Regions from separate parts of the Pseudoalteromonas sp. SG44-8 genome, predicted to be linked through region 2. Evidence: predicted binding sites of a transcription regulator. Region 2 holds the regulator's gene; each other region holds the start of a gene.
What was found. The regulator sigma-54, encoded in region 2, starts transcription at its own class of promoters, with help from an activator protein. The targets are predictions, from matches to a motif close to GTTGGCACGNNNNTNGNNT.
Positions count from the first base shown of each region.

Region 1 (9,992 bases), on a different contig from region 2:
GGTGGTATCGTACGAATTTAAGTGAGCAAGTCCAGTGGGAAATTGCTGAGTTAACTCTGCTAATACGCCATTAACTTCTGCTGCTACATCAAGTGCATTGGCACCAGGTTGTAGGAAAATACCTAATAGTACTGCTTCTTTGCCGTTGATAGTGCCTCTGAAGTTATAATCTTTTGCACCAAGTTCAACACGGGCAATGTCTTTTAAACGTAAGCTACTGCCATCAAGGTTTGAACGAATAATGATTTCTTCAAATTGTTCAGGCTCTGATAAACGCCCTTGAGCGGTAACACTGTAAACCAGCTCTTGCGCTGATTGTGAAGTGGGGGTTGCACCAATCGAACCTGCTGCATATTGAGAGTTTTGGCTGCGAACTGCCCCTGCGACTTCTTCAACAGTAACACCGAGCTGACTCATTACATCAGGACGCAGCCAAATACGCATGGCGTAATCTTTCGCGCCAAAAATTTGTACGCTCGTTGTACCAGGAACACGTTTAATACGGTCTAAAATATTCAGGGTGACATAGTTTGAAGTCCATAGACTATCACGAGTGCCGTCCGGTGAATAAAACGCATGAACTTGCAAAAAACTCGATGAACCTTTTTGCACCACTACGCCTTGGCGCCGTGTTTCTTCAGGTAAACGAGCTTCAACTTGCTTTACACGGTTATTGACGTTAACTGCTGCTTGGTCAATATCGGTGCCAATTTCAAACGTTATTTCAATAGTTGTCGCACCAGAGCTTGTCGAGGTTGAAGACATATACATCATGCCTTCAACACCGGTAATCGCATTTTCAATCGGCGCGGCTACGGTTTGTTCGAGTACTTCAGCCGACGCACCCGGATAGGCTGCTGTCACTTGCACAACGGGTGGGGCAATTTCAGGGTATTGTGCGATCGGCAAGCTGCGCATGGCAGCCAGGCCCGCCAGCACAATAACAATTGAGATCACAAACGCAAAAATAGGTCTGTCGATAAAATAACGAGAAAACATAAAACTCCCTGCGCCTATTCTGCGCTTACGTTGTTTGTTGCATTGTTAACGGCCACTGGCATGCCCGGGAAGAAAATCTTTGCCATACCATCGATGATCACTTCATCGCCTTGCTGTATGCCTGATTTAATCAACCAAAAGTTTTTATCACCTTGATTATCTGGCTTTTGGATCCACTCACCTACTTCAACGGGAGCTGGGCGCGCAATCGTGCCGCCTTGTTCATTTTTAGCGACTACATAAACAAATTTACCAGTGCCATTATCAAGTACCGCACGTTGCGGTATTACAAATGCATTTTTGCGTACCGCACCACTTAACATCACTCGCACAAATTGACCTGGGCGAAGTTCAAAATCAGTGTTGGGGATAATTGCTTGTAGTTCGCTGGTGCCGGTATTTGGATTAATACGTACATCAGAGAAGTTAACTTTGCCACTTTTATTGGAGAGTGAACCGTCTTGTAATTTTATGCTCGTGTGCCACTGACCTTTTTCTGGCAGCGTTAAAGAGCCATTTGCAACATCTTGACGCATTTGTAATTGTTCACGCTCAGAAATACCAAATCGTAAACGAATAGGATCAAACTGGGTAATTTGCGTTAATAATAGATCGGGACCTGATACAAAAGTACCTACCGACACAAATTCACGGCCCACCACCCCAGCGACAGGTGCTTTTACTTGCGCATATTCTAAATTCAGTTGGGCTTCTTTTAATGCAACTTTCGCGGCCTCTAACGTCGTGTTAGCAATATCTTGGGTGGAGCTGGCGTTATCGTAATCTCGTTGTGAGACTGATTTCTCAGCACGTAGTTTGGCTAATCGTTTCACTTCACGTTCGGCTTGCACTAAAGATGCTTTTGCACCATTAAGAGCTGCTTGCGCGCTTTCAACCGCCAATTGATAGGGGGCTAAATCCACAGTGAAAAGTGACTGACCTTGCTTAACTGTCTGGCCTTCATCAAAGTTACGAGATTCTAGGATCCCCGTTACTCTGGCACGTACTTGAACTTCTTTAGAACCTGATAAGGTTGCCGGTAGTTCAATAGTGAATGGGGCATCTTCATAGGTTGCTATGGTTGTTGCCACAGCTGCTGGATGCATTGCTGCTTGCTCAGTTTTAGGTGCTTCACTACAACCTTGTAGAAACAACGAAGCCGAAGTAAATAAGAATAAAGATAATTTTGATGGTGCGAAAGACAGACGCATGGTTACTCCACAGTTCCAATTGTTAAGTATGAATAATTTATAATGTTTTATAAGCTAAAAGCATGGCTTACGTGGTGCTTAATCCGTATAGCTTAGTTAAATACGAGTGTATACCCTAAATTTTTACAGGTACAGGCTCGTGTTTATTTTTCAGTATTTTTTAAAGCTCAAAGTAGTTTGATACCTTAGAATTTAGATATTCTGTAAAGCTGTTTATAAAGTAATGAAGTCATTACTTTGTATGACAATAGCTTAATTATGAAGTGCTGTAAGTGCTTTGTTAGCGAAACAGCTTTAATAACCACAAAATTAACAAATTGCCTTGTAATTGGCGCTAAAACTCGTACCCTAGGCGTAATAATAATAGCAAGGGTAAAGTTAATAATGACGCGCAAGCCGACATTATCTACAACATTTATTGATCTGTCTTCACAGTTGCGACGTTTTGTTTCGCGCATTGTACAACCAGATGACGTGGAAGATATAGTACAAGAAACCTTTGTTAAGAGCTATCAAGCTGATTTAAAACAAGATATTAAATATACACGCAGTTATATGCTAAAGACTGCTAAGCATTTGGCGCTTAACCACATTGCTAAATGGGATAATCAGCATTGCGATTCATTAGATACCTCTGATGATTATCAGCAGTCGTTGAGATCTATGCAGCTTGAGGACGAAGTGACCTCAAAAGAGCGCTTTTTATTGTTTTGCCGTGCTACTGAGCAACTAAGCCAGCCAGTGCGAAAATGTTTTATTTTAAAGAAAGTATATGGCATGAGCCAAAAAGAAATCGCAGCGCAAATGAAGTTAAGTGAAAGTACGGTTGAAAAACATATTGCCAAAGGTTTGTTACAATCTATGCGCTACATGCAGCAACATGAGCAGTTAGGTGAGCACAGCAGTGCCACTATTGAACCTGCCAGGAGGGTGGGAAAATGAGTAATATCCATCAATTTTCGTCTAAAGATGCTATTCAAGCAGATGCCAGTCGTTGGATAAGTGCTATGGATAGGGGCTTATCAAAGCAAGAACGTATGCAATTTCAGCACTGGGTGCAACAAAATAAAGCCCATCAAGATGCGGTATTTGAGTTAGCCCAGTTATGGGATGAACTGAGCGTATTAAATGAGTTGAGTAGCTTATTTCCCAATAAAAACAGCATCAATAAGCCTGCCCGCAGAGAAATTAATTTTTCGATTGCGGCAAGTGTCTTTGCCGCATTGCTAGTTGCCAGCTTTATATTTGTTGGTATTGAGCAGTGGCCAACTACACCACAAGAACAAGCCAAGTACAGTAAAATTTACCGTACTAAAGTCGGTGAGCAAGCAACGTTTGTGCTACCAGATAGTACGATTGTGCAATTAAATACCAATAGCTTATTAGAAGTTGCGTATACAAAAAACCGCCGACAACTGATTTTAAGTCGAGGCGAAGGACGTTTTAATGTTGCTAAAGATGCCGCACGTCCATTTACGGTGATGGCAGGCGATAAGTCATTTACCGCACTGGGGACTGTTTTTAATGTGCAACGTAATGCAGCATCGGATCTTGAGCTGGTTGTTACTGAGGGTAAAGTGATGATCACGGATCCTTCGGTTGCCGTAAATGCTGATGATTTTGTACAATTACAAAGTGCTAGTAATGATACAGACAGTGTGAAAAAAATTAATGCTAGTATTGTTATCTCTGGCGAAAAAGCATTAATTAAAGAAAGTATTACCAAGCCAATCAAACGGTTAACACAAGATGATGTACAACGGGATCTGGCATGGCAACAAGGTATGCTAATTTTTAATGGCGAGTCGTTAAGCGAAGCACTGCAAGAAGTGAGTCGCTATACCGCAACGCGTTTTGAACTTGCTGATCCTGCATTAGCTTCTTTAAAAGTGGCTGGGGTGTTTAAAGCCGGTGATATTATCGGTTTACTTGATAGCCTGCGCATCAATTTAGCCATTGAGCATGAACGTTTAGGTGAACATATCGTGAGCCTAAAACACGGTGATCACAGCTAAGCTTTATGCTTGCTCTTTGATTTAAAGTGTCAGAAGTTACAATGGTAAATATAAAAAGTAAAAAAATAATTAATAAAAAAATAGGATTGCATAGCGGATTATTCTTTCTCAACTGTTTGTATAAGTTGCGCAGTAACCAAACGTATCCAATTTGTGGGTTAATTGTATTAGCACCTTTAGTATTTAGCCTAAATGTTCAGGCTGAGGCTGCAAATCCACAGATGGTACAATTTGATATAAAAGCGCAGCGAGCAGATCAAGCATTGATAGAGTTTGCAAAACAAACAGAACAAACCGTGGTTTTTTCGTTTGATTTAGCAAAACAATACCAAGCTCAATCAGTGTATGGTTATTACACTCAGTTAGAAGCGCTTAGTACAATGCTGAAAAATACTGAACTCGATGCGGTTGTTGATCAAAATGGTTTACTGAGTATAAAACTCAAACAAATCAATAGGAATGATAACAACATGAGAAAGCTTTCAGGGGTCAGTGCTGCTGTAATACCACTTTTAATGGCAACCAATAGCCAAGTTGCTAATGCACAAGAACAAGCCGCTCAAGAAAATATTGAAAAAATCGCCATCGTTGGTAGCCGTGTAGCAGGGCGTTCGGTCGAAGACTTACCCGTACCTGTTGATATTTTAAGTGCTGAAGCGCTAGAAAATACCGGACAAACAGAAGTCGGCCGTATGTTACAAGCTATCGCACCGTCTTTTAACTTTTCAAGTTCATCGATCAGTGACGGTACTGATGCACTACGACCTGCTACTTTACGTGGCTTAGGGCCAGATCAAACATTAGTACTTATCAATGGTAAACGTCGTCACCAAGCCAGCATTATCCATATTAATACATCTGTAGGTCGTGGTACCGCAGGTACAGATATGAATGCGATCCCAGCTGCTGCAATTAAACGTATCGAAGTATTACGTGATGGTGCGGCTGCGCAATATGGTTCAGATGCGATTGCGGGTGTTATCAACATCGTATTAAAAGATGCTGATGAAGGCGGTAAAGCCGCGGTTAACTATGGCCAGTATTCTGAAGGTGATGGCGAAACCGTTACGGTTGATTTTAATAAAGGCTTTGCTTTAGGCGATGATGGTTATTTAAATACCACTATCAACTACCGCGACCGTGCACCTACAAATCGTGCCGGTTTACATGGCTCTTGCCAGTTTTATGGTTGCACAGAGCTTGATGATGGCACGCTGTTAGCGGGCGATCCTCGTGAGCTGACTGCACCACGTGATACGTTTAGAATTGGTGATGCAGACTCGCAACAATTTGCTTTAACGGTGAATACCGGTTATGAACTTGCTGGTGGTGAGCTCTATGGCTTTATTACTTATTCAACCCGAGATAACGAATCAGCCGCGTTCTTCCGTCATAATGCCAATGCTGATGGCAACCCAGTTTTACAAGATGGTGATGCGGTGATCCCGATGGGCTTCTTGCCAATGATCAACACCACCATTGATGATATCTCGTATAACTTTGGCTTTAAAAAAGAGTTTGATAATAGCTCTAGTCTTGACCTGTCATACACCTATGGTGAAAACAGCATCGATTATACCACTAGTGACACTATCAATGGTTCATACGCTAATTTATTACGTTATGATCAAGGTTTAAGTGCTGATGATATTCGTGCCACTATTCCTCGCCAAGCGTATGCGTATGGCATGGAGTTATCACTGCAAACAATCAATCTTGATTTTACACAAGACTATGATAATTTTTCACTGGCAATGGGTGCCGAGCTTCGCACCGATGAATATCGTATTTTAGAAGGCAGTGAATACGCTTACCGTGATTATGATACTAATAATGGTGTTAATATTTACGATGGTATGAGCGGTGGTATTGGCAGCGAAAATGCAGCAGGTGGTACACAAGGTTTTGGTGGTTCATCGCCGGAATCTTCTGTGGATGAATCACGTGATGTGATTTCGTTTTACCTTGATGCTGAAACTTACATTATTGATGATGTAATTATCTCTGGCGCACTGCGTTACGATAACTACAAAGGCTTTGGTGATACGGTTAACTTTAAGTTAGCGGGTAACTGGTCGGTGACTGATGACGTTTCACTGCGCGGTGCGGTGAGTACTGGTTTTAGAGCACCATCAATGCAGCAATTGTACTTCAATAATATTAGTACTCAGTTTGTAGTCGGTCCTAATGGCGATCTAATTGCAGAAGAAGTTGGTACTTTTAGAAACGACAGCACACTTGCACAGAGTATTGGTATTCCAAAACTTAAAGAAGAAAAGTCACAAAACATGAGCTTAGGTATTGTGTATAACGTGACGGATAATATTAATGTTACCGTTGATTATTATTCAATTGATATTGACGATCGTATTGTGATCAGTAACCGTTTAGGTAAAGGGTTGTCATCAACGCTAGATGCTGCATTGGTTAGTTCTGGCGCAGGTGCAGGGCAGTTTTTCTTAAATGGTGCAGATACCGAAACGCAAGGTGTGGATTTTGTTGCGACATGGAACACGGAAGGCTTCGGCGGTACCCTAGATTTTACATTAGCGGCTAACTTTACTGAAACCGATGTGGTTGATTTATTTACTCCTGCGGGCAGTGGTTTGGAAACTATCCCTGTCGAAGATGTATTTTCTTCGCAAGAAACCTCAATCATCGAAGAATGGCAACCACAAGACAGAGTAAACTTAAGTGCATTATATCGCCTTGAAGATTGGACGGTAAACTTATCGCTAAATCGTTATGGCGAATACACGGTTGAAGATGGCGGTCGCCAGACTTACGGCGCTGAAATTCTTACCGATGTAAAAGTAAACTATTTTGTCACAGATAACTTGTCACTAAATATTGGTGCAAACAATTTATTTGACGTTTACCCTGATAAAAATACCATAGGTAATTCTCGCTCAGGCACAATTGTTGATGCTTCTGGTAATACTATTATCAGTTCAACCGGTGTATTTGAGTACTCACGCCGTTCAGCACCATTTGGTTTTAACGGTGCTTACTACTATGTAGGTGCTGAATACCGATTCTAAAAATAACTTCTCCTACGTTATTTAGTTTTGAAGGGCCGTCTGGCCCTTTTTTTGCTTTTAGTGTGATGTGAGTGCGATGGGGTAGTTATCATACTCTTTGATATTATTCATTACTGTCATTAAAGTTTGATGCGTACTGTTTTCGTCTGCAGCTATTTGTACTGTGGCGATATTATACTTCGCAGCAAACATCGCAAGGTTAGTGGCAACTTGGTTTAAGTCAATTAATCGCCCCGCAAAATACACCGCATTGCTTTGGTCAATACTAAAATGAGCACTTTTAGTTTGTTTATCAATACTGGGTTTATCTACAGGCCGTTGCAGCTCTATTGCCACAGGTTTTACAAATGAAGTTGTAACAATAAAAAATATTAAAAGTATAAATACAATATCAAGCATCGGCGTCATATCAACGTCAGCGTTTTGTGGGTTTACATGTTGTTTATTTCTCATAATGGAACCTTGTTATTTTTGATAAAATGCTGCGGCGCCACAGCGGGATAGTAGGTACCTATTAATAAGCCTAGACGATTAAAATCATGCTGTGGTTAAATAAATATGCTATTTTTATTAATTATTTGCATTGTTTTGTTATAAAAATCATTTAACTATAATTATGAGCATAAAAAAGCCCAGCGCGTGGCTGGGCTCTCATTTAAGCATTGTGGTTAATGCTTCTGCATACGGCTCATCTCCGTATGACAGCTTTGCATGGTCAGTAATACTTTAGCGAGGGCGGCTTCACAATCGTGCGGTTGTGGTTTTTTCATGGCAGCTTTAATTTCTTCAAGTGTTTTATCTTCCACTTCTTCAAGCTCTTTGACATAAATTTGGTCGTTGTTGGCACTAAATTTTGTGATCAGTGCGGTATATGCTCGGCGAGCTTCAACAGCAAAAGACGAACCATCTTCTCGTTCACCTTGCTGATTAATAGCGTAAGGCTGTAAGTTTTCAACGCTGACTTTACGTGCGTCTATCATACGCTGAAATAGCGCACCAATGGCTGGATCTTGTACTTTTTCCTGCGCCTTTTCATAAAAGTCGATGCCGCTGTTCATTACTTGGATAATGTCAGTGATATGATTTACTTCGTTTCCTTGCTGGGCATTCATAATATTGACCTCTTTAAGTTAAATGAATATTAAAGTTCAAGTAACTTAAAGCAATTGCCATTCCATTTTTAAATTATTTTAACATCATGATTATTAATACTTTTAAATTGATGTTTGCTTACTTGAAAATACCAGTAAGCAAATTTTACAGGGCTTTTGTAAGAGCGTTACTTTAATTCATCTGCAACTTCGGCTACTTTTTGGCGTAACCAAATATGACTGGCATCTCTGTGAAGTAATGGGCTCCAAATCATATCTAACTCAAATGGTGGTATAGGGAAGGGAGGCTCCAGAATTTGCAAACCGGGATCATCTAAATAAATATTAGCGGCTTTTGAAGGGAGTGTCGCAATCAGGTTCTTCTCTTTCGCTAGATGTATTGCAACGTGGTAATTACGGGTGAATGTGGCAATATTTCGGTGTTTACCAAAGTGGGCGAGCGCTTCATCAACCCAGCCAAGTTTTTGTACGTCTTTAGGATCCATACCAACCCCGACACCAAAACCTGTTTTACTTACCCAAATATGCCGAGCTTTTAAATAACTATCGAGGCTAAAATTTTCAATGATCGGGTTGTCAGCTTTTACTAAACAACAAAAGCTATCTTTCCAAATACGTTTGTGATGAAACGACTGCGGTAGGTTTTCGAAACGATTTATTGCCATATCAACTTTACCGTTTTCTACATCATGAAAAGTAACATCACTTGGAGTGAGAATATCGAGTGTGGTATCCGGCGCTTCATCGTGTAATTTACTCAGTAGCTTAGGTGCTAAGGTGCTGGCAGCATAGTCACTGGCCATAATCCTAAATACCCGTTTGCTTTGGCTGGCCTCAAATTCACGGTTTGGTGCAAGCGTTTCTTCTAATGTCATTAAGATGCCACGGATCACCGGCTGCAATTCAATAGCTCGTTCAGTGGGCACCATACCATCACTGGTGCGTACTAAGATCGGATCGTTAAACAGGTTACGTAAACGTTTTAAACCATTACTCATTGCCGGCTGTGTAATGCTAAGCTGGTTTGCGGCGCGAGTAACATTACATTCGCGTAATAAGGTGTCGAGATAAACGAGTAAGTTTAAATCTATTTTACTGATATTCATTGTGTGTCCTTTCGTCTACCATTGATGGATAAAACGCTGCGCTGCTGGATAAGGGTAGATATGGCTAACGACCCCTGCTTTTATATTTCGTTGCGCTTGCTGCCAAAATGCGACGTCTAATAGTTCTGGATGTGTTTGGCTGAAAACTGCTTTGTATTGCGGGTTTGGCATTACAAAAGTGCATAACTGCTCTGGAAATACATCTTGTGGTGCCACAGAGTAACTTTGCTCATTGGTTAAGTAGTCATCATAACTTTTTGCTTTAGGCAATGCCCTAAAGTTCATGTCTGTTAAATATTGCACTTCATCATAATCATAAAAAATAATGCGTTTGTGTTTACTGACACCAAAGTTTTTAAGTAACATATCGCCTGGGAAAATATTAACGGCGATCATTTCCTTGAGTGCTTGGCCATATTCTGCAATGGCAACAGCGGCATCTTCAGTATTAGCTTTTTCTAAATATAAATTCAGTGGCGTCATGCGTCGCTCAATATACATATGTTTG
Region 1 covers NZ_JACJEQ010000013.1:79,282-89,273, forward strand. Annotated here, with positions in the region: gene H5163_RS12080 (efflux RND transporter permease subunit) at 1-999, opposite strand, end outside; gene H5163_RS12085 (efflux RND transporter periplasmic adaptor subunit) at 1,014-2,210, opposite strand; gene H5163_RS12090 (RNA polymerase sigma factor) at 2,595-3,152, shown strand; gene H5163_RS12095 (FecR family protein) at 3,149-4,225, shown strand; gene H5163_RS12100 (TonB-dependent receptor plug domain-containing protein) at 4,267-7,266, shown strand; gene H5163_RS12105 (biopolymer transporter ExbD) at 7,324-7,719, opposite strand; gene H5163_RS12110 (PA2169 family four-helix-bundle protein) at 7,935-8,378, opposite strand; gene H5163_RS12115 (LysR family transcriptional regulator) at 8,546-9,484, opposite strand; gene aceK (bifunctional isocitrate dehydrogenase kinase/phosphatase) at 9,500-9,992, opposite strand, start outside.
Region 1: a site for sigma-54 is predicted at 8,427-8,445, ahead of H5163_RS12110 (PA2169 family four-helix-bundle protein). Genes of this name have one in related genera too.

Region 2 (9,992 bases):
AAAATCAAACCCTAAAACAGCCAAAGATGAGTGTACAACTGTCTCTGTTGTTGCTTTACTGATCCCTTCAGAGGTCGGTATACAATCGTAGCCTTTATAAAGCGCAATCCATGTAACCACGATGGCAAATACAAAACTCTTGATCATGCCATTTAAAATATCTTGCTGGAATGACACTTGTGACTGCATGATTGACCAAAAACTCCCCGTATCAACACCCAACCAATCAACCCCCACTAAATGAGCACCAATAATTGCAACTGCTGAAAATATCAACGCCAGTAATGGCATACTGATAAAGCCCGCCCAAAAGCGTGGCGCGATAATACGTTTAAGAGGGTCAATAGCCATCATTTCAAGACTTGATAACTGCTCAGTCGCTTTCATTAAACCTATTTCTGCGGTTAATGCACTACCAGCTCGCCCGGCAAACAATAATGCAGTAACAACAGGGCCTAACTCTCTAAGTAAACTCAATGCTACTAATGGGCCTAAGCTATCCTCTGCACCATAACCAACTAGTACGGTGTAGCCTTGCAACGCCAACACCATACCAATGAATAAGCCCGACACCATGATAATCAATAGTGACTGCGAGCCGACCATATATAATTGCCGTATTAAAAGCGGCGTGCCTTTTCTAAAATTAGGCAAACTCCACAACGCACCTATCAACATCTGAGTAGAGCGACCAAGTGCAGCAAACCGTCCTAACGTTTTATGACCTAGCATTTGCAAAAAATCAAACATCAGCGGCGCCCTCCCAGTAATTCTTCTTGATAAGGTTGAGCAGGAAAATGAAACGGCACTGGGCCATCAGATAATCCTTTTAAGAACTGCTGAACTAGGGCCGATTCATGATTACGCATTTCATCCGGTGTACCGCTACCAATAACGCCTTGATCGGCAATAATGATAACGTGATCGGCAATACTCATTACTTCTGTTACATCGTGAGTTACGATTAATGATGATAACCCAAGCACTTGATTAAGCGACTTAATCAACTTAACCAACACACCCATGGAGATAGGGTCTTGGCCTGCAAATGGCTCATCATACATAATTAATTCAGGATCAAGCGCGATTGAACGCGCTAATGCAGCACGACGTGCCATACCACCTGACAGCTCAGAAGGCATTAGATCTTGTGCGCCACGCAAGCCAACAGCTTGTAATTTCATTAGCACCACAAGGCGAATTAAATCTTCACTTAGACGAGTGTGCTCACGCAGCGGAAAAGCGATATTGTCAAACACTGACATATCGGTAAATAATGCGCCGCTTTGAAACAACATACTCATTTTGGTTCGCGCCGCATAAAGCTCTTTGCGCGACATGGTAGGAATGTTATTACCTTCGAATAAAATAGTGCCGCTATCTGGTTTTAATTGGCCACCAATTAAACGCAACATGGTGGTTTTACCAATTCCGCTTGGCCCCATAATTGCCGTAATTTTTCCTTTAGGGACACTAAAGCTCATATTTTTATATATACAGCGATTGCCCCTAGAAAAGCTTACATCCTTGATTTCTACTATTGGTTGCGACAAGTCGCTCTCCATTACTATTTTCACTAGTTCACCTATTTTAAGCGTTTTTACACCAAGATGGAAAAAACAAATCGTAAAATTTTGTAATATTCTATGTAATAGCGCTGCAAAGCTTACAGCCGTTGGCTTAACCGTCGCTTAAATAATTTTTCTCAGTCCAAATCAGTCCATAATCTAACAAGCTTCGCAGATTCTTTTATTTATACTTTCAGGTTGGCTTTTGTTACTATTTGCAGCCATCTCATTTTGAATAATTGGCGTAACGTAATGGTGACTTCTTTTGTCATTTTAATTCTCGGATTTGCAGCTCTCGTTTGGAGTGCAGATCGCTTTGTATATGGTGCTGCGGCACTGGCAAAAAATTTCGGTGTTCCTACTCTTATTGTTGGTTTAACAGTTGTTGCTATGGGCTCGTCAGCCCCTGAAATGATGGTCTCAGCATCAGCTGCGCTTGCAGGTAAAACTGACACTGCCGTGGGTAATGCCGTTGGCTCAAATATCACTAATATTTTACTTGTTTTAGGTATTACCGCGCTATTGCGCCCACTATCAGTATCATCAATGACATTAAAACGCGAAATGCCGCTTGTGCTGCTAGTGTCAATCGCCGCCTGGTATATATTTTCGGATAACTACTTTTCATTTGCTGAGGGCGTTGCATTAATCATAGGCTTTGTGGTCTTTATTGCGGGCTTAGTTATTATTTCTATTCGCGCTAAAAACCAAGCTGATGACCCATTTGTAAGTGAAGCCTGTGAAGACGTACCAGATAACGTGCCCACCAAATCGGCTTTATTTTGGTTAATTATTGGTATGATATTACTGCCTGTGAGCTCACATTTTTTAGTTGGCTCAGCAGTTGATATAGCCAAATATTTTGGCCTAAGTGATTTAGTAATAGGGTTAACCATTATTGCTATTGGCACCAGTCTGCCTGAGCTGGCAGCCTGTATTGCTGGGGTATTAAAAAACGAAGATGATTTAGCACTGGGTAATATTGTTGGCTCAAATATCTTTAACATTTTAGCTGTGTTGCCACTGGCTGGGATTATCAACCCTTCAATTATTGACCCTTCAGCTGCAAACCGTGATGCCTTAATTATGATTGGTGCCACCATAGCCCTTATAGCTATGTCCTTGAGCTTTAAAGGTACAAGACGCATTAATAGAGTTGAAGGTGGCCTGTTATTGGTCGCATTTTTAGCATATCAGAGTTATATTTTTAGCCAAGTTGCTTAATGCTACCCACAAAATGGATAACACAATGACGCAGTTAAATTTTATTGAACAAGGTAAGCGGGTGCTAGAAATAGAGCGCCAAGCACTGCTTGATATAACCCAATATCTAGACGAAAACTTTAATCAAGCTTGCCAATTGATGTATCAATGTCACGGAAGGATCATAGTAGTCGGTATGGGGAAATCTGGGCATATTGGTAATAAAATTGCTGCAACACTGGCAAGCACTGGCACGCCTGCGTTTTTTGTCCATCCGGGTGAAGCAAGTCATGGTGATTTAGGGATGATCACTCGTGATGACGTGGTTATGCTTATTTCTAACTCAGGCGAAACCAGCGAAGTACTGAATATTATTCCGGTTATTAAACGTATTGGCGCAAAAATGATCGCCATGACAGGTAACCCTGAATCATCAATGGCAAATTGGGCTGATGCTCATGTATGCATCAAAGTAAGTCAAGAGGCCTGCCCATTAGGACTCGCCCCGACTGCGAGCACGACGGCAACGCTTGCGATGGGTGATGCAATAGCCGTTGCTCTGTTAGAAACCCGAGGCTTTACTGCCGATGACTTTGCGCTATCGCATCCTGGGGGAAGCTTAGGCAAACGTTTACTATTGTGTTTAAAAGATATTATGCACAGTGGCCCAGCAACGCCTATGATCAATGACAAGCAATGTATCAAAGATGCATTAATCGAAATGTCGGCCAAGGGCTTAGGTATGACGGCCATTGTTGACGACACAGGGCAACTTGCAGGGCTTTTTACTGACGGTGATTTACGCCGAATTTTAGAGCAACGAATAGATATTCATAGCACTTTGATCAGCACTGTCATGACCCGCTCTTGCACTACAGCAACCGCGGATATGCTTGCCGCCGAGGCACTCAATATTATGGAGAATAAGCGTATCAATGGCTTAATTGTAGTTGATGATAAACACCACCCTATTGGTGCTCTTAATATGCAAGATTTGCTCAAAGCAGGAGTTTTATAATGCAGTTTGCTGACTTATATCAGCCACTTTCAGATGATGCGAGCGAGCGAGCACAAAAAATCAAACTCCTGATCTGTGATATCGATGGGGTGTTTTCAGATGGCCGCATTTATCTTGGCAATCAAGGTGAAGAACTCAAAGCGTTTAATACTAAAGATGGTTTTGGTATCAAAGCACTGATCAATAGCGGTTTTGAAGTTGCCGTGATCACCGGTCGTCATTCACAGATAGTTCAGCAACGGATGACTAGCCTGACAGTACCGCATATTTACCAAGGTCAAGAAAACAAGTTGCAAGCTTATCAACAGGTCAAAGATAAATTGCAGTTAAGCGATGAACAAATCGCTTACATAGGCGATGACGGACCTGACTTGCCGGTAATGGAATTAGTTGGTTTTGCGGTGGCAGTAAATGATGCTCACCCTTTGATCAAGCGAGTTTCACATTATACAACCATGCTCCCTGGTGGTTTTGGAGCGGTGCGTGAACTCACTGATTTATTAATGCTCGAAAATGGTAAATCATTAACCAGCGAAGGCACAAGCTCATGAATAGTGCGCGTTTAATATTATGCGTATTATTTGTCGGCTGTATGGTATGGCTGTGGTATCCGTATTTTTATCAAAGCACTGCCATAAAACAAAACCAAGAAGATATAATAGCAAAACCTGATTATACTGCGGTGGCATTAAAACAAACCGCGTTTGATGAACAAGGTAAAATTAGCCACAAAGTAACAGCTGCAAAAATGGAACTTTACCAACAGTTAGGGTTTACTTACTTTGAACAACCTATTTTTACACTCTATAATCAACAGCAAACGTGGCAAATTAATGCCGATGAAGCCACCCTATATGAAAATCATCAATTAATTTTAGAAGGTAATGTGGTTGCTAAAAACCTGACCAATAATGCCATGATTGAACATATAAACGCAGATAATATTCAGGTTGATATTGAACTACAAACCATGAGTTCAGAACAACCAGTTGAATTAATCGGACCAAATTTAAAGATCACTGGGCGCGGCCTCCATGCCGACTTAAAAGCCGAAGTGGTAGAACTAATTAACCATACGCGAACCATATATTATGACCAATAAATTTGCTCACTTGCTTGTGATACCAAGCTTATTCATTGCCTTTGCAAGCTTTGCTGAAAATACGGCACCACCTGCGGATCAAGTCTCTATCAGTGCTGAAAAGCAGCTTGCCCAACTGAAAGATAATATCGGTATTTTTGAAAAAAATGTTGAAATCATTCATGGTAACCGCCGTATCAAAGCGGATCGACTTGAAGTCCATAAGCGCGAAGATTTAGGCAATAACAAACAATTGCTTGTTGCAACTGGTAACCCTGCTTACTTTGAAGAAAAACAAACTGATGGCACAATAATGAGCGCCAGTGCTGATGAAGTCCGTTACGATGTCGCCAAGCGCTATTTAACTTTAATTGGTAATGCACAAGTCACTCAAGCAGGTCAAAAAATTAATGCCAAAAGCATTACCTATGATATGGACCAACAGCTGATCAGTGCTGAAAAAGGCGCAAGCTCAAACGATCGCGTACACACTATTTTGGTACCTGTTGACAGTAAAAAAGACAAACCTAAAGGGCAGCCATGAGTATATTAAAAGCTGAATTTTTAGCAAAAAGCTATAAAGGTCGCCAAGTTGTAAAAAGCGTGGGTTTAGAAGTTAGCGCAGGCAGCATTGTTGGCTTACTGGGTCCTAATGGCGCAGGTAAAACCACCACTTTTTATATGATTGTGGGTTTAGTACCTAGCGACAAAGGTAAAATAAGTATTGATGATAATGACATCACTTTACTGCCAATGCACAGTCGCGCACGGTTAGGGATTGGCTACTTACCACAAGAATCATCCATCTTTCGTAAGTTAACTGTTTATCAAAACCTGATGGCTATTTTAGAAACTCGTAAAGAGCTGAATAAACAAGCCAGAGAAGAAGCACTAGACAGCTTACTTGATGAGTTTAGCATTCAACATATTCGCGACAGCCAAGGTATGGCATTATCTGGTGGTGAACGTCGTCGAGTTGAAATTGCACGCGCTTTAGCCGCAAATCCAAAATTTATCTTACTTGATGAGCCTTTTGCTGGCGTTGATCCTATTTCAGTGTTAGATATAAAGAAGATTATTGAACACCTTAAAAACCGTGGTATTGGCGTACTTATTACCGACCACAATGTACGAGAAACCCTTGATGTTTGTGAAAAAGCCTACATAGTTTCTCATGGGGAGTTAATTGCATCAGGTACCCCTGAGCATGTACTTGCCGACCAAACAGTCCGCGATGTTTACCTGGGCGAGCAATTTAGGCTATAAAGCCACGCTCGGCTAAGTATCTGCTAGACTTAACGATGATAACAATAAAAGGATTGTTAGAGATACATGAGGCAATCACTCCAGCTGCGCATGGGCCAGCAACTTACAATGACACCACAGCTGCAACAAGCAATTCGCTTATTGCAACTCAGTACATTGGATCTCCAGCAAGAAATTCAAGAAGCACTCGACAGCAATCCATTGTTAGAGCTAGAAGAGCATGAATATTCAGACGACACGGCTGGTAAAAACGAACAAAAACAAGACAACGATGACTTAACTGTTAGTGCATCAGCAGACGACAAGCCCAGCGAATATGAACAAGAAAGTAGCGAAGCATTAAGTAAAGAGACTTTAAGTGACGAAATGGCTATGGACGTCACCTGGGACGAATACATGAGTGCTGCGCCAAATACGTCATCCGGCCCAATGCCTGAAGATGAGTCAATTTATCAAGGTGCTTCAACTGAAACCCTGCACGAATATCTGATGTGGCAATTACAGCTCACACCTTTTAGTCCAACCGATGAAGCTATTGCCATTGCGATTGTTGAAGCTGTTGACGATTCAGGTATTTTAACCTTGAGCTGCGAAGACATCGCAGAGAGCTTAAATCAAGGTAATAACGAAGAAGAAATCGAACTAGACGAAGTGCAAGCAGTGTTAAAACGCATTCAGTTATTTGACCCTGTTGGTATTGCTGCGCGCAGCCTACAAGAATGTTTATGTATTCAATTAAATCAATTTGATCCTGCAACTCCTTGGATTAGCGAGACTAAAATGATTTTAACTGATCATATCGATTTATTAGCTAGTCGTGACTATCGCACTTTGATGAAAAAGACTAAGCTTAAAGAAGATGAGCTGAAAGAAGTAATGACATTGATCCACAGCCTTAATCCAAAGCCTGCGGATACTATAGTACGCGAAGAATCAGAGTATGTTATACCTGATGTTTCGGTGAAAAAAATTAAAGGTCGCTGGGTGGTTGAACTTAATCCAGACAGCATGCCAAAAATTAGAGTGAACAGCCAATATGCGGCAATGTCACGCTCAGTAAAATCAAGCACTGACAGCCAATTTATACGTTCGCATTTGCAAGAAGCTAAATGGTTTATTAAAAGCCTAGAAAGTCGTAACGAGACGTTACTCAAAGTAACTAACTGCATTGTAAAACAACAGCAGGGATTCTTTGAGCATGGCCCTGAAGCAATGCGACCTATGGTACTAAACGACGTTGCTGAAATGGTTGAGATGCACGAATCAACAATCTCTCGCGTAACGACACAAAAGTACATGCATACCCCCCGTGGTATTTTTGAGTTAAAGTATTTTTTCTCAAGTCATGTAAGCACTGAGAACGGCGGCGAATGCTCTTCGACAGCTATTCGAGCATTGATCAGAAAATTGATCAGTGCAGAAAACTCAGCGAAACCATTGAGTGATAGTAAGATTGCAGATATATTGGCAGAGCAAGGTATCAAAGTAGCTAGACGGACTATTGCAAAATACCGCGAGTCGCTGGCTATTCCACCGTCAAATCAACGTAAAAGTTTGATTTAAGGCGTAAAATCACAAGAGGAAAATGCTTATGCAACTAAATTTAACTGGTCGTCACGTAGAAATTACTGATTCATTAAGAGACTATGTAAACAATAAGTTTGCCAAGCTTGAAAGGCATTTTGATCATATCAATAATGTCCATGTTATTCTTGATGTAGAAAAACTAAGCCAAAAAGCAGAGGCCACATTACATGTCAGTGGCGCTGAATTATTTGCCTCGACTGAGCACCAAGACATGTATGCAGCTATTGACGGACTAATCGATAAACTTGATCGTCAAGTAATTAAACACAAAGAGAAGCACGCTCGACACTAACACTATGAAATTAAGCTCACTTATTTGTCAGGACTGCAGTAAAGCTGCGGTCCTTTTTAATAGCAAAAAACGGATCATTGAATTTATAAGCCAATTGGCTCATGAACAGCTCCCTCAGCTATCACAACAAGAAATCCTCAACGCACTACTGTCGAGAGAAAAACTAGGTAGTACGGGTATTGGTCGTGGTATTGCTATCCCTCATGGCCGTATGAGTGGTGTTGAAAACCCGCTAGCAATAATTTTAGTGAGTGAATCACCGGTTGATTTTGATGCGATTGATAATCGCCCAGTTGATATATTTGTAGCCCTCATCGTACCAGATGGTGACAGCCAACTTCATTTGAAGACGTTAGCCACAATTGCTGATAAACTCAATAACAAAGATTTTTGTAAACAACTACGTAGCGCAAAAACAGACCAAGATTTGTATCATGTAATTGCAGCTCAATCGTAGTCATACCAATTGTATTGTATTGAATTAGAGAGTAATTATTGCAACAGGAAAATAGCTCTAGAACAAGGTGGAAATTATTTATATAGTTGTTCTATATAAATAATTTTAAACAAAGTTAGTGGGTTATTTAACAAGCAAGAATGAGCATGTTTTTAATAAAATTGGTATTAAATGAAGGAGAATTTACATGGAGTTAATCATCATCAGTGGGCGTTCTGGCTCAGGTAAATCTGTTGCTTTACGTGTAGTAGAAGATCTTGGCTATTATTGTGTAGATAATATTCCAGTTAACTTATTACCGTCATTAGTACGCAGTGTCTCTGATAATTACGACAAAATTGCCGTCAGTATCGATGTTCGTAATTTACCGAAAGAGCAGGAAGAATTTAACGACATTCTTGAATACTTGCCTGGTTTTGCAAATCCGACGCTATTTTATTTAGACAGTGATGATCAAACCCTGATCAAACGCTTTTCTGAAACCCGCCGCTTACACCCATTATCTTTGGATTCTTTGCCACTGGATTTAGCCATCAAGCAAGAAAAAGTGTTGCTTGATGTATTAACTACTCGTGCTGATTTCATGCTTGATACCACAGATCTCAGTGTCCACCAGCTTGCTGAGTCAATCCGTGAAAAGATTTTAGGGAAAAAAGATAAAAAACTAATCATCACCTTTGAATCATTTGGTTTTAAGCATGGTATTCCAAAAGAAGCCGATTATGTATTTGATGCACGTTTTTTACCTAATCCACACTGGGAGCCTGAGTTAAAACCGCTCACAGGCCTGGATCAACCAGTAAAAGATTATTTAGCCAGTCACAGTATCGTGCAAAAATTCACTTGGCAGATCCAAACCTTTGTACAAACTTGGTTACCGCACTTAGAACGTAATAACCGCAGTTACTTAACAATTGCTATTGGTTGCACCGGTGGTCAACATCGCTCAGTTTATCTAGCGCAAACTATAGGTGAAAGCTTCTCGATGAGCCACAGTAATGTGAAAATTCGCCATCGTGAACAAGAATAACAACTCACGTTTACAGTAAGGAATGTTGATGCGCTTAGAAGATACATTTTTAATAAAAAACAAACTCGGTTTACATGCTCGCGCAGCCAGCGTATTAGCGCAATTAGCTGTGCAGTTTGATGCCAGCATCACACTTCATCAAGATGACAAACAAGCCGCAGGCGACAGCGTACTGGGCTTAATGCTATTAGAAAGTAGCCAAGGCAAAGAAGTTAAAGTTGTATGTGAGGGCCCGGACGCTGAACCTGCTCTTGCAGCAATTGGTGAGTTGATCGCACAACGCTTTAACGAACAAGAATAGCTCGTAGTCAGTACCACTAAATTGCGTTAAACTGAATAAAGTCGTTAATTAAACAGACCAAGCGCGTTAATTATCGACAACAGTTACCCTACCTATCAAGTGTATTAATTTTTTAAGGACGCCAATGCCAGAAGCTTTTGAACAAGATTACCCACTACAACAACTAAAACAAGTGACCAAGTCACTTAA
Region 2 covers NZ_JACJEQ010000036.1:22,436-32,427, reverse strand. Annotated here, with positions in the region: gene mlaE (lipid asymmetry maintenance ABC transporter permease subunit MlaE) at 1-750, opposite strand, end outside; gene mlaF (phospholipid ABC transporter ATP-binding protein MlaF) at 750-1,565, opposite strand; gene H5163_RS18925 (calcium/sodium antiporter) at 1,821-2,792, shown strand; gene H5163_RS18920 (KpsF/GutQ family sugar-phosphate isomerase) at 2,818-3,789, shown strand; gene kdsC (3-deoxy-manno-octulosonate-8-phosphatase KdsC) at 3,789-4,340, shown strand; gene lptC (LPS export ABC transporter periplasmic protein LptC) at 4,337-4,891, shown strand; gene lptA (lipopolysaccharide transport periplasmic protein LptA) at 4,881-5,414, shown strand; gene lptB (LPS export ABC transporter ATP-binding protein) at 5,411-6,136, shown strand; gene H5163_RS18895 (RNA polymerase factor sigma-54) at 6,203-7,699, shown strand; gene hpf (ribosome hibernation promoting factor) at 7,728-8,015, shown strand; gene ptsN (PTS IIA-like nitrogen regulatory protein PtsN) at 8,020-8,472, shown strand; gene rapZ (RNase adapter RapZ) at 8,660-9,502, shown strand; gene H5163_RS18875 (HPr family phosphocarrier protein) at 9,531-9,803, shown strand; gene mgtE (magnesium transporter) at 9,928-9,992, shown strand, end outside.

Region 3 (9,992 bases), on a different contig from region 2:
CGGTTTTGTACCAGGAGGCATGAGTTTACATAATTGTATGTCACCGCATGGCCCAGAAGCTGATGTATTTGAAAAGGCCTCTAACGCAGAGCTTGAACCGCAACGCTACGAAAATACCCTCGCGTTTATGTTTGAATCACGTTACGTTATTTCACCAACAAAATACGCATTAGAAGGCAAAGAGCGCCAACCTAACTACACTGACTGCTGGCGTACTATTAAAAAACACTACAGTGGCCCACAAGGATAATTGAACCATGAAACTTTATACATATTTTCGTTCATCTGCCGCATATCGCGTGCGTATTGCGCTTAATTTAAAAAATATTCAGCATGAGTTAGTAACTGTTAACTTACTAAAATCTGAGCAACAAGCACCTGAATACCTAGATAAAAACCCGCAAGGGTTATTACCTGCGCTGGAAACCAATGACGGTGTACTCGCACAATCGATGGCAATTTTAGAATACCTTGAAGAAACACACCCCGACACACCACTATTATTTGGTGATGCCTGGCAAAAAGCCCAGATCCGTAATTTATGTTATGCCATTGCCTGCGATATTCATCCTATTGATAACCTACGGGTACTGAAATATTTAAGCGGTGAACTTGGTGCTGACGATGCAATCAAAAATACCTGGTATCGTCATTGGGTAGAGGTTGGTTTTGAAAAAATTGAACAGCTACTTGATCATACAAATGAATATTGTGTGGGTGATAAACCTAGCCTTGCTGATGTGTGTTTAGTGCCGCAAGTATTTAATGCTTATCGTTTTAACGTTGATATGACTGCGTATCCGAAAATAGCAGCCATTTATGAACGTTGTAACAAGCTTGATGCATTTATTGATGCTGCACCACAAAACCAACCGGATGCAGCCTGATATTTTTTAATTACCCAACGCACTGTGTAGCACGGTTACGTGCTCTATCAGATCTAAGCCCAGATCGGTTAAGTAACCGCCATCTGGGCTATCTATAATACCTTTATCAAACAATCGTTGTGCCGCGCTTAATAAGCTTTCATCAGCATCACTATGTAACTTAATACCTTGCATTTTACTGGTTAATGGAAATTTTGCTAACAGTGTAAATTCGTCAATCATCGTTTGTTTAAATTGCATGTGCTCACCTTGTCTTTAGAAAATTATTTTTGTGGATTTTACCCTAACACATTTTATGGCCAAGTCACCCTAAAACCCTAAGTGGGCTGGTTTAAACGCATTTAATTGCAACTGAAACTAGTATTTTGGGATAACTTAGGTATAAGCTTAGTGTAGTTATTTTTTAATGCAAAGGCTAAATATGCGAATTATAACGATTATAGGCATCTGTTTTATCAGTGTAATTTACTCGGCTAATAGTTTCAGTAATAATCAAAAACCAGCCTTGTTTCTTGACGCAAAAAATATAGTTAGCGAGCAACAACTCTGTTGGTTTGAAGATCAACGCTACAGCGAAGGTGCGATTATTATAATGGCTAATGTGCGGGTGATTTGTGCAGCAAAAAACCCTCATCACAATAATAGCGCGTTAAATTGGTTAATGCTCAACGAGCAAAATGAAATTATTTACCCAACCGCTCCTAAAACAATTCGCGTTAATTAATAGAATTGGTATCAACGCACAGTTACGTTACAATAGCAGCGACTTTTATCAAGCAATAGTGAATTATGAATCAGCAAGCAAACAACCCGTTACATGGCATTACACTCGAACAAATAGTAGTAAAACTCGAGCAAACACTTGGCTGGAAAGCGATGGGTGAGCATGTTGATATTCGCTGTTTTAAATCAGACCCAAGTGTAAAATCGAGCCTAAAATTTTTACGTAAAACACCTTGGGCTCGTACCAAGGTCGAGCAGTTATACCTCGATAACTGTGTCGATGCACAACCGCAAAACAGTGGCTTTGTGTGGCCTAGTATTAAAAAGAAGTAACAGCCATTGCGCGTTATAGCTTATAACGCGCAACAAGTTCAGTTACTCGACCTGCTCTGCACAGATCACCGCCAGTGATTGCGGAGTAATTTCAATGATCAATTTATCAGCACTTTTAACTTCACCATCAAGTACATATTTTATTTCCTGAGTCGCCGATATTGCAACGCGGCGCGCATTGGTATGATGTGAATTAATCGCAAAATGTGCTTGGGTAATACTGCTAAATACCAGCTCAGCAATACTTAATACATTGGCTGATGCGTCTTGGTTTGGAGTAAGCCAATTAACATCGAGCAAGCCATCATAGTGATCAGGCTGTCCCCCACCTTGCGCTAGTAAAGTAGTAAAAGGTGCAGCATTAGCGACAATTAAACTATTGGTATGTATTTGCTGCGGCTCGTTATCATCTAGCTGTACTGTGAAATCTTGGGCTTTTTGTTCGCCTAAAGCTTGCCAGAAGCCCTGTAAATATGCGAACTGACCAAGCTCGTTTTTAGTATCCCGATCGGCTTTTTCAATCATGTGTTGTTCAAAGCCAATCCCTGCTAACAGCAGCATTAACTCACCATTGCAATATGCTGTATCCATTTGCTTGGTTTGCCCTTCAATAATCAAATCACATGCTACTTCCACAGGGATCAACTTTGACTTAATTCCCATTAAAACATGTGCTAGAGCATTGGCTGTGCCAAATGGGATAATACCTAATTTACAGTCTGTGTTTACCAAAACACTTGCCACTTCTGCCACTGTGCCATCGCCTCCGCAGGCGATGATCATATCTGGCTTATCAGCTATCGCTTGTTTGGCCAACACAATCCCATTTTTCTCGACTGATGTGATCATCACTTTTAAGTTATAATAAGCAGATAAACGCGCAACAATTAAATGCTCTTTTTGCTGCCATAACTTAGTGCCGGAAACTGGATTAGCAATTAATACCGCTTTATTTTTGATTAATAACTCACCCTTTCTATGGCGTTTAACTAGTTGACGTAGTTGGTGTTTATTTAAATTAGCGGTTTCGCGTGTTTCTTTTATTTGCGCAAGCACTTGATGTACATCAGCCTCCTTATTTTGACTGAGTAAATAAGCCGCCATCACAAACACCGATCGACCACGACCCAACGCACAATGCACCACCACTCGACGATTATCTTTAATATGATGGGCAATCCAGTTAATCGCTTGATTAAGCTGCGAACGTGTTGGGACTCGATGATCAAGCACAGGGATATTTAAATAGTTTATGTTTTCTTGTGTTGATGACCATTCAAGTCCATCAAATTCACAGGTTACATCTAAAATCGCGGTAATACCGTTATCTTTTAAAGTATCTATATCTGAAGGGAATAACCGACAGGCTAAAAATAAGTGTTCGTTAATTTGTTGTAATGGCGGTACTTTATCGTGCTTTCGGCTCCACGCGTTATAAACTTGTGCCCCCAATAAAAAAGGTATGAAAGCCCAACGAATGTAAAACGGGATAACACCGTTTTCTCGTTTACGAAAAATTTTTGCAATATTAAAAAAATAGGCACCGCTTACCAGTAATAAAGATAAAGCCGTCCAATAGAATAGCAGCGAAAAATAGCTAGGACTAACCTGCCACCCCATAATGATAAATACAATTGCCAATAATAAGTAACTTATTGCGGCCCACATAAACGCTCCTTTTGTCGTTAGTTATACCCAAATAGAAATGCAATCTATGCGCCACTAATAAAATTTCACAGAAATAAATATTCATATATATTTCATAGCATTAAGATATCAACTGATTAGTTTAGTGATACTTGCTGTGTTTACATACGTTATTTTTACACACCTTTGCAGCTAACTTACACAGTTGAAAGTATAGATTATTAAATAACTTAGACCATAAAAAAGCCTAGGTTATAAATAACCTAGGCTTTTTATAAAAACATATCGTTTAACTTTACACGTCGATTTTGGTTAACCAGCCATGGGTGTCTGGTGCTTTACCCCATTGAATATCGTTAAGGGCTTGGCGCAAACGCATTGTCGTTGGCCCTGCTTCACCACTGCCCACTTTGTATTCTTTATCATTATGAATAAAAGTACCCACTGGGGTTAATACCGCAGCAGTGCCAGATAAAGCAGCTTCAGTACCCGGTTTTGCAGCACGCTCAAGTAATTCAGTGACTGTAAAATTGCGCTCGGATACTGTCATACCTAAATCTTTAGCGATGGTTAAAATACTGCTGCGCGTCACGCCATGTAAAAAGGTGCTGTCTAGCGCTTTAGTAATAATTTCATTACCATCAATTAAAATAAAGTTTGCGGCACCAGTTTCTTGTACATCACCGCCTGGACAGAATAGAATTTGGTCGGCTTGATGTTGCAAGCGTGCTGCCGTAATGGGTGCTAATGCGCTAGCGTAGTTACCACCGCTTTTGATCATACCCATGTGTGGGGCACAGCGCATACCATCTTCTTCTAACAATACTCGCAGCGCAGTCGCGCCACCAGCAAAGTAATCACCAACAGGTGATAATAGCACATACAATAATGAACTTAATGACGGCACAGCCGCTTTACCAATTGCAGCTTCAGTACCGATATGAGTTGGACGAATATACATAGAGCCCGGTGGTAACGGCGTTTCATCAGCATATTGGCGAACAATATCAATGATCATCTTTTCAAGCATGGCTCCATCAACTTCAGGTAAACTTAATAAATGCGAGCTTTGTTTCATGCGGGCAATGTTAGCGTCCATACGGAAAATATAAACTGAGCCGTCTTCATGGCGAAATGCTTTTAACCCCTCAAAACATGTACTTGAATAGTGAAGAACATGTGCACCAGCATGAAGTTCAATTTTATCTGACGGAACAACAGAGCTTTCGCTCCAAGCGTTATCAGTAAAACGTGCTTGAATCATCTGCGGCATAAATACGGTACCGAATGCGGCCATTTTAATCTCTCTTATGTGGTCTACTTTTACCCCATTGTATGACATTCATGCACCGTTTAACCATAACTAAAACAAGGCATTTATTGTAAGCAACGGGATTTTTTTGCAATTTGGTAAAATTTCAATTTTGTCAGCCATATTGTTTTACTTAAAAGAGTCATTAATCACTTCAAAACTTCGATTGTAAAACCTTGCTACCAAATAGCCGACGGAGCTTCTCAACTTGATAAGCCGTATTTTGCTGCTAGGCTAACTGGTGGAAAAGCATGAAAATAATAGTAAGCACCCATCATTTAGTTGGTTTTTTGCATCCAATTTACATCCTGAAACGTTTACCAACTGACAATAAAAATAGGAACTTTATGGAAACCGACGAATTATTACCTCTACTAAGTGCAACCGCACAGGGCAATAAACAGGCATTTGCTAAATTGTATAATGCCACAAGTGCAAAGCTGTTTGCGATCAGCTTAAAAATGTTAAGCAATCGTGCACATGCTGAAGAAGCGCTACAAGATGCATTTGTGAAAATTTGGCACAATGCATCTGATTATCAAGTAACTAAAGGCACTGTCATCAGCTGGATGATCAGCATTGTTCGTTATCGTAGCTTAGACTCTTTGCGCTATCATAAAGTCCGTAAAGAGCAAGCCCTAGATGACGACTCAGCAATCTCAGATGATTTAACTGACTCACCTTTAGCTATTGATTACGAAGATAAAAGTAAACTCGTTGATTGTATAGAGCAACTAGATGAACAGCAAAAACAGGCGATCCACTTAGCCTACTACAAAGGCTTGACTCACAGTGAGTTAGTTGATCATATTGATACTCCGCTTGGCACAGTAAAAAGCTGGATCAGACGCGGCCTGCAACAGTTGCAAAGGTGCTTAACGTTATGAATTATGACAATCAAAAACTCATCGATATGTTGGCGGCTGAATACGTGTTAGGAACATTAAAAGGCTCTGCTCGCAAACGCTTTCAACGTTTGATGCTCTCATCAAATCGTGTTCGAGAGGCGACCTGGATGTGGGAGCAACATTTAAATAATTTAGCCAGCTCAATTAAATCTGTGCCGCCAGATAGCCATGTTTGGGAAGCAATTTCACAACGTATTGACCCACAGCAAGTAGTATCGAACAATGTTATTCAACCTAAAACTGGTATTTGGCAAGCGTGGTCGTTAATTGCTACCGCAGCCTGTGTAGTATTAGCTTTGATTATTTGGCAGCCACAAACGCCTGTAGGGCAAAACACTCAGCAAATTGCACTGTTTAAAGATGCCAGCGAAAAACCATTATGGTTTATTGATATCAACGAGCAAGGCTTATCAATAAAAGCCAGCGAGCAGCTTACGGCAAGGACGGATAAAGATTATGAGCTGTGGATGATTTTAAAAGGGCAAGATATACCAATATCATTAGGGCTACTTCCTAAAGATGGCGTTAAATCAATATTGAAAGACGCACGTTTTAACGCGCAAGATATTGCCCTGTTAGCAATTAGTATAGAGCCAATAGGTGGCTCACCAAACGGCTTACCTAGCGAAGTACTTTACACTACTGAATTAATTTTATTGTAGTAAAGCAATAAAAGATAGTTGAAAACCAGCGCAAGCTGGTTTTTTATTGTTTTAAAATCAAAACAATAAAAATAAAAAGACATTTTATTAACTTTATTTACGTTTCTTTGCATCTAATTACGACCACCATGCGTTATTAACTATGACCACTATTTATTAAAACTAAAGGACAAAGTCATGAAAGCTTTAACTCCGTCAATATTAGCAGTTGTAGTATGCAGTACCTTAGTAAGCGCCCCATCAGAGGCGTCAAGTCACCGTGAAGCTCCAAATATCAGTCGTTTCCCGACTTTAGATTCAACAGATTTTTATGCATTTAACAGTTATGAACAAGGCCGTGGTGATTATGTCACCCTGATTGCAAACTATATTCCACTGCAAGATGGCTATGGTGGACCTAACTATTTTGCCATGGATCCTGATGCAACCTACAGCATCCATATTGATAACGATGGCGATGCGATTGAAGATATTAGTTTCGCCTTTAACTTCAAAAGTATGCTGCCTAATGACAATCAAGGCGTTGCATTAACCGTTGGCCCTGAAGGCAACCAACGTACCGTTGCTGTACCACTTAAAAATGTTGGTGGTGTTGCAGCTGGCAATAATGCCGCAGTTAACTTTAGCGAATCATACACTATGACGATGATCGCAGGTGATCAGCGTACAGGTAGCAAAACCATGCTAACTAATACCATGACCAGCAGTAATGAATTCCACAAGCCACTTGATTATATTGGCGATAAAACGTTTTCATCGATGGATGGCTATAAAAGCTACGCAGCGCAATTTGTATATCAAGTAGCGATCCCGGGCTGTGACGGTATGGCAAAAGTATTTGTTGGCCAACGTAAAGATCCATTCGTGGTGAACCTAGGCAAAACCTTTGACTTAGTGAACTATGTGCCGGTAGAAGGCGACAGTGCGCCGGGCGCAGGTGATGGCGAGGGCTTCCCTGGAGGCATTACACAATCGGCAGATAATGATGACTTAGCAGATAAAAATGTGACCGCAATTGCTATTGAAGTACCTAAAAGCTGTGTAGTTGGTAATGGCAATGGCACTATTGGCACATGGACTACAGCTAGCTTACCACAGGCGCGTATTTTAAACCCAAATGCTAAATTTGCGAACAATGCGGTAAACGGTGGTGCGCTTACTCAAGTATCTCGTTTAGGTAATCCACTTGTTAATGAGCTGGTAATTGGTTTAAAAGACAAAGATACCTTCTCAAGTTCACAGCCTAAAGACGATGGTCAATTTATTGATTATGTTACCCACCCATCTTTACCAGAGCTATTAAATATTCTGTTCAAAGATGCGGTTAACACCACCTTAGGGGCAAATCTAGCGACCCTTGCACCAACGAATTTTCCACGTAATGACTTAGTAACTGCATTTTTAACTGGTTTCCCAGGCGTTAATCAATTGGCCACTGTTACAGGCGCTGAAATGCTGCGTCTAAATACCAATATCGCTGCAAAAGCACAAGCAGATCAATCAGCATTCGGTGTTGCTGGCGATGATTTAGCGGGTTTCCCAAATGGCCGTCGTCCTGGTGATGATGTAGTTGATATTGCGCTACGTGTGGTAATGGGTCGCTTATGCTATCCAATTCCAGTAAATGGTACAAATACTGATTTAGGCCTGTGCACATCTGATGATGCCAGTGTAGGTAACGTACCATTTACTGATGGTGCACCAGTGAACGCTACGATGATGGATGCAAGCTTCCCATATCTAGCAACTCCACTTGCAGGGTCTAAATAAGGAGAACACTCATGCAACATTTTAAATTATCACATCTTGGGTTATTGCTCGCTGCGCTTACACTAAGCGGCTGTAGCAATGATGACGACCATAACACCGTCGAGATACCACCGATGGTAAATAAAGCACCCATAGCAACAGCTGATATGGTAACCACACAAACCGAAGTTGTAATTGAAGACATGCTACAAGGTTCTGATCCTGAAGGAGATACTCTTACCTTCAGTCTGGTTACTGAGCCAATGCTAGGCATGGTAGTGGTTAATAGTGATGGTAGTTACACCTATACGCCGAACCTTGAAACGACTGGCTCTGATAGCTTTACCTTTGCAGTCAGTGATGGGGTAAACAGCCAAGTTACCGCAATGGTTGATATCACTATTGAAGCACTTGAAGTCGATTTTGCACAACTAGGCCGTGCAGCATTTAACCAAGCGGCTACCGATAAGCCACTGAGTGTGAACGGCCGTACATTCACAAATGCGGATGAAAATGCCACATTTGACGATTTGTTAGGTAACAACTAAATCACACAATAAAACTTGCAGGCCATGGATGGCCTTTTTAAGGAGAATGCTATGATCACCCGTGCTTTTACTTACCTTTGTTTATTGATCTCTGTTAATGCAGGGGCTGAACCTTATACGCCAGCAGATGACGAGATCATCGCAAAAGCCCGCGCAATAAATACCGCACACCTTAATCAAGACGAATTAATGACGTTACTGATAAATAGCCAACAAGTAGGTCAAACTGAGCTTCGCCAAGGCTTATTAAAAAACCAGTTACAGCAGCGCTATGCGCAATCTCCCACACCACAAATTGGCTACATGTATGCACGCGTTTTACAACGTGAACATCAATTTTCAGCAGCCTTAGCAATCACCGATGCAGTACTAAAACGCGATCCTAACCATGTTAACACCCATCTATTACGCGCCAATATGCTAATGGTTCAAGGTGACTTTAAAGCCGCCAAACAACAATGCTTAAAACTCTTGGCTCTAACAGCAATGGATGTAATTAATACCTGTACATTTGATGTACTAAGCCAAGACGGTCAATTAGCACAAAGTTATCAAAGTTTAGCAAACAGTATTACAAGTAATAAACAAAGCGATAATACCCGCCATATATTGGCTGAAATGGCACTGAGACTCAATAAACCCAATGAAGCGCTCGCTCATATCCAGTCATTGCCATTAAAAACAGCCCCAGTCAGCCTTGTAGTGTTATGGGCAGATATTTATTTAGCGCAAGGGAATTATCAAAAAGTGCTTAACACTTTGCCCGCACTGGTAAATGAAAAACAAAATTTAGAGGATGCCTTGTTGCTGCGCTTAGCAATTGCAGAGCAACACTACAACGATACCTCGCTGACGCAATGGCAAAATTTAATGGCGCAAAGAGTGGCGCTGCGTGAATTACGCCAAGACAGTTTCCATGCCAGTGATTTAGCTCACTATTATTTAGACATCAATAAACAGCCAGAAAAAGCCCTATACTGGGCAAAAATAAATTGGCAACAAGCCAAGCTTGATGCCGATCAGCAACTACTTACACGTGCACAAGGAGCCTCTTTATGAACGCATTTGTAACTGCGTTTTTTTGTAACCTGTGTTTATTTTTCATGTTGCAAGGAACAGCTCAAGCACACCAATTAAGTACCAGCTATATTAATTTAAACGCAATTGATGACAGCCATTTTACAGGTAGTTGGCAAATCAACGTTGCCGATTTAGAGCAACAG
Region 3 covers NZ_JACJEQ010000001.1:192,893-202,884, reverse strand. Annotated here, with positions in the region: gene hmgA (homogentisate 1,2-dioxygenase) at 1-250, shown strand, start outside; gene maiA (maleylacetoacetate isomerase) at 258-887, shown strand; gene H5163_RS00855 (TIGR02647 family protein) at 894-1,127, opposite strand; gene H5163_RS00850 (DUF1496 domain-containing protein) at 1,309-1,611, shown strand; gene H5163_RS00845 (VF530 family DNA-binding protein) at 1,677-1,943, shown strand; gene H5163_RS00840 (diacylglycerol kinase family protein) at 1,986-3,611, opposite strand; gene H5163_RS00835 (branched-chain amino acid aminotransferase) at 3,886-4,887, opposite strand; gene H5163_RS00830 (sigma-70 family RNA polymerase sigma factor) at 5,250-5,789, shown strand; gene H5163_RS00825 (anti-sigma factor domain-containing protein) at 5,786-6,472, shown strand; gene H5163_RS00820 (DUF4331 domain-containing protein) at 6,650-8,242, shown strand; gene H5163_RS00815 (Ig-like domain-containing protein) at 8,254-8,769, shown strand; gene H5163_RS00810 (hypothetical protein) at 8,821-9,828, shown strand; gene H5163_RS00805 (HupE/UreJ family protein) at 9,825-9,992, shown strand, end outside.
Region 3: a site for sigma-54 is predicted at 3,649-3,667, ahead of H5163_RS00840 (diacylglycerol kinase family protein). Genes of this name have one in related genera too.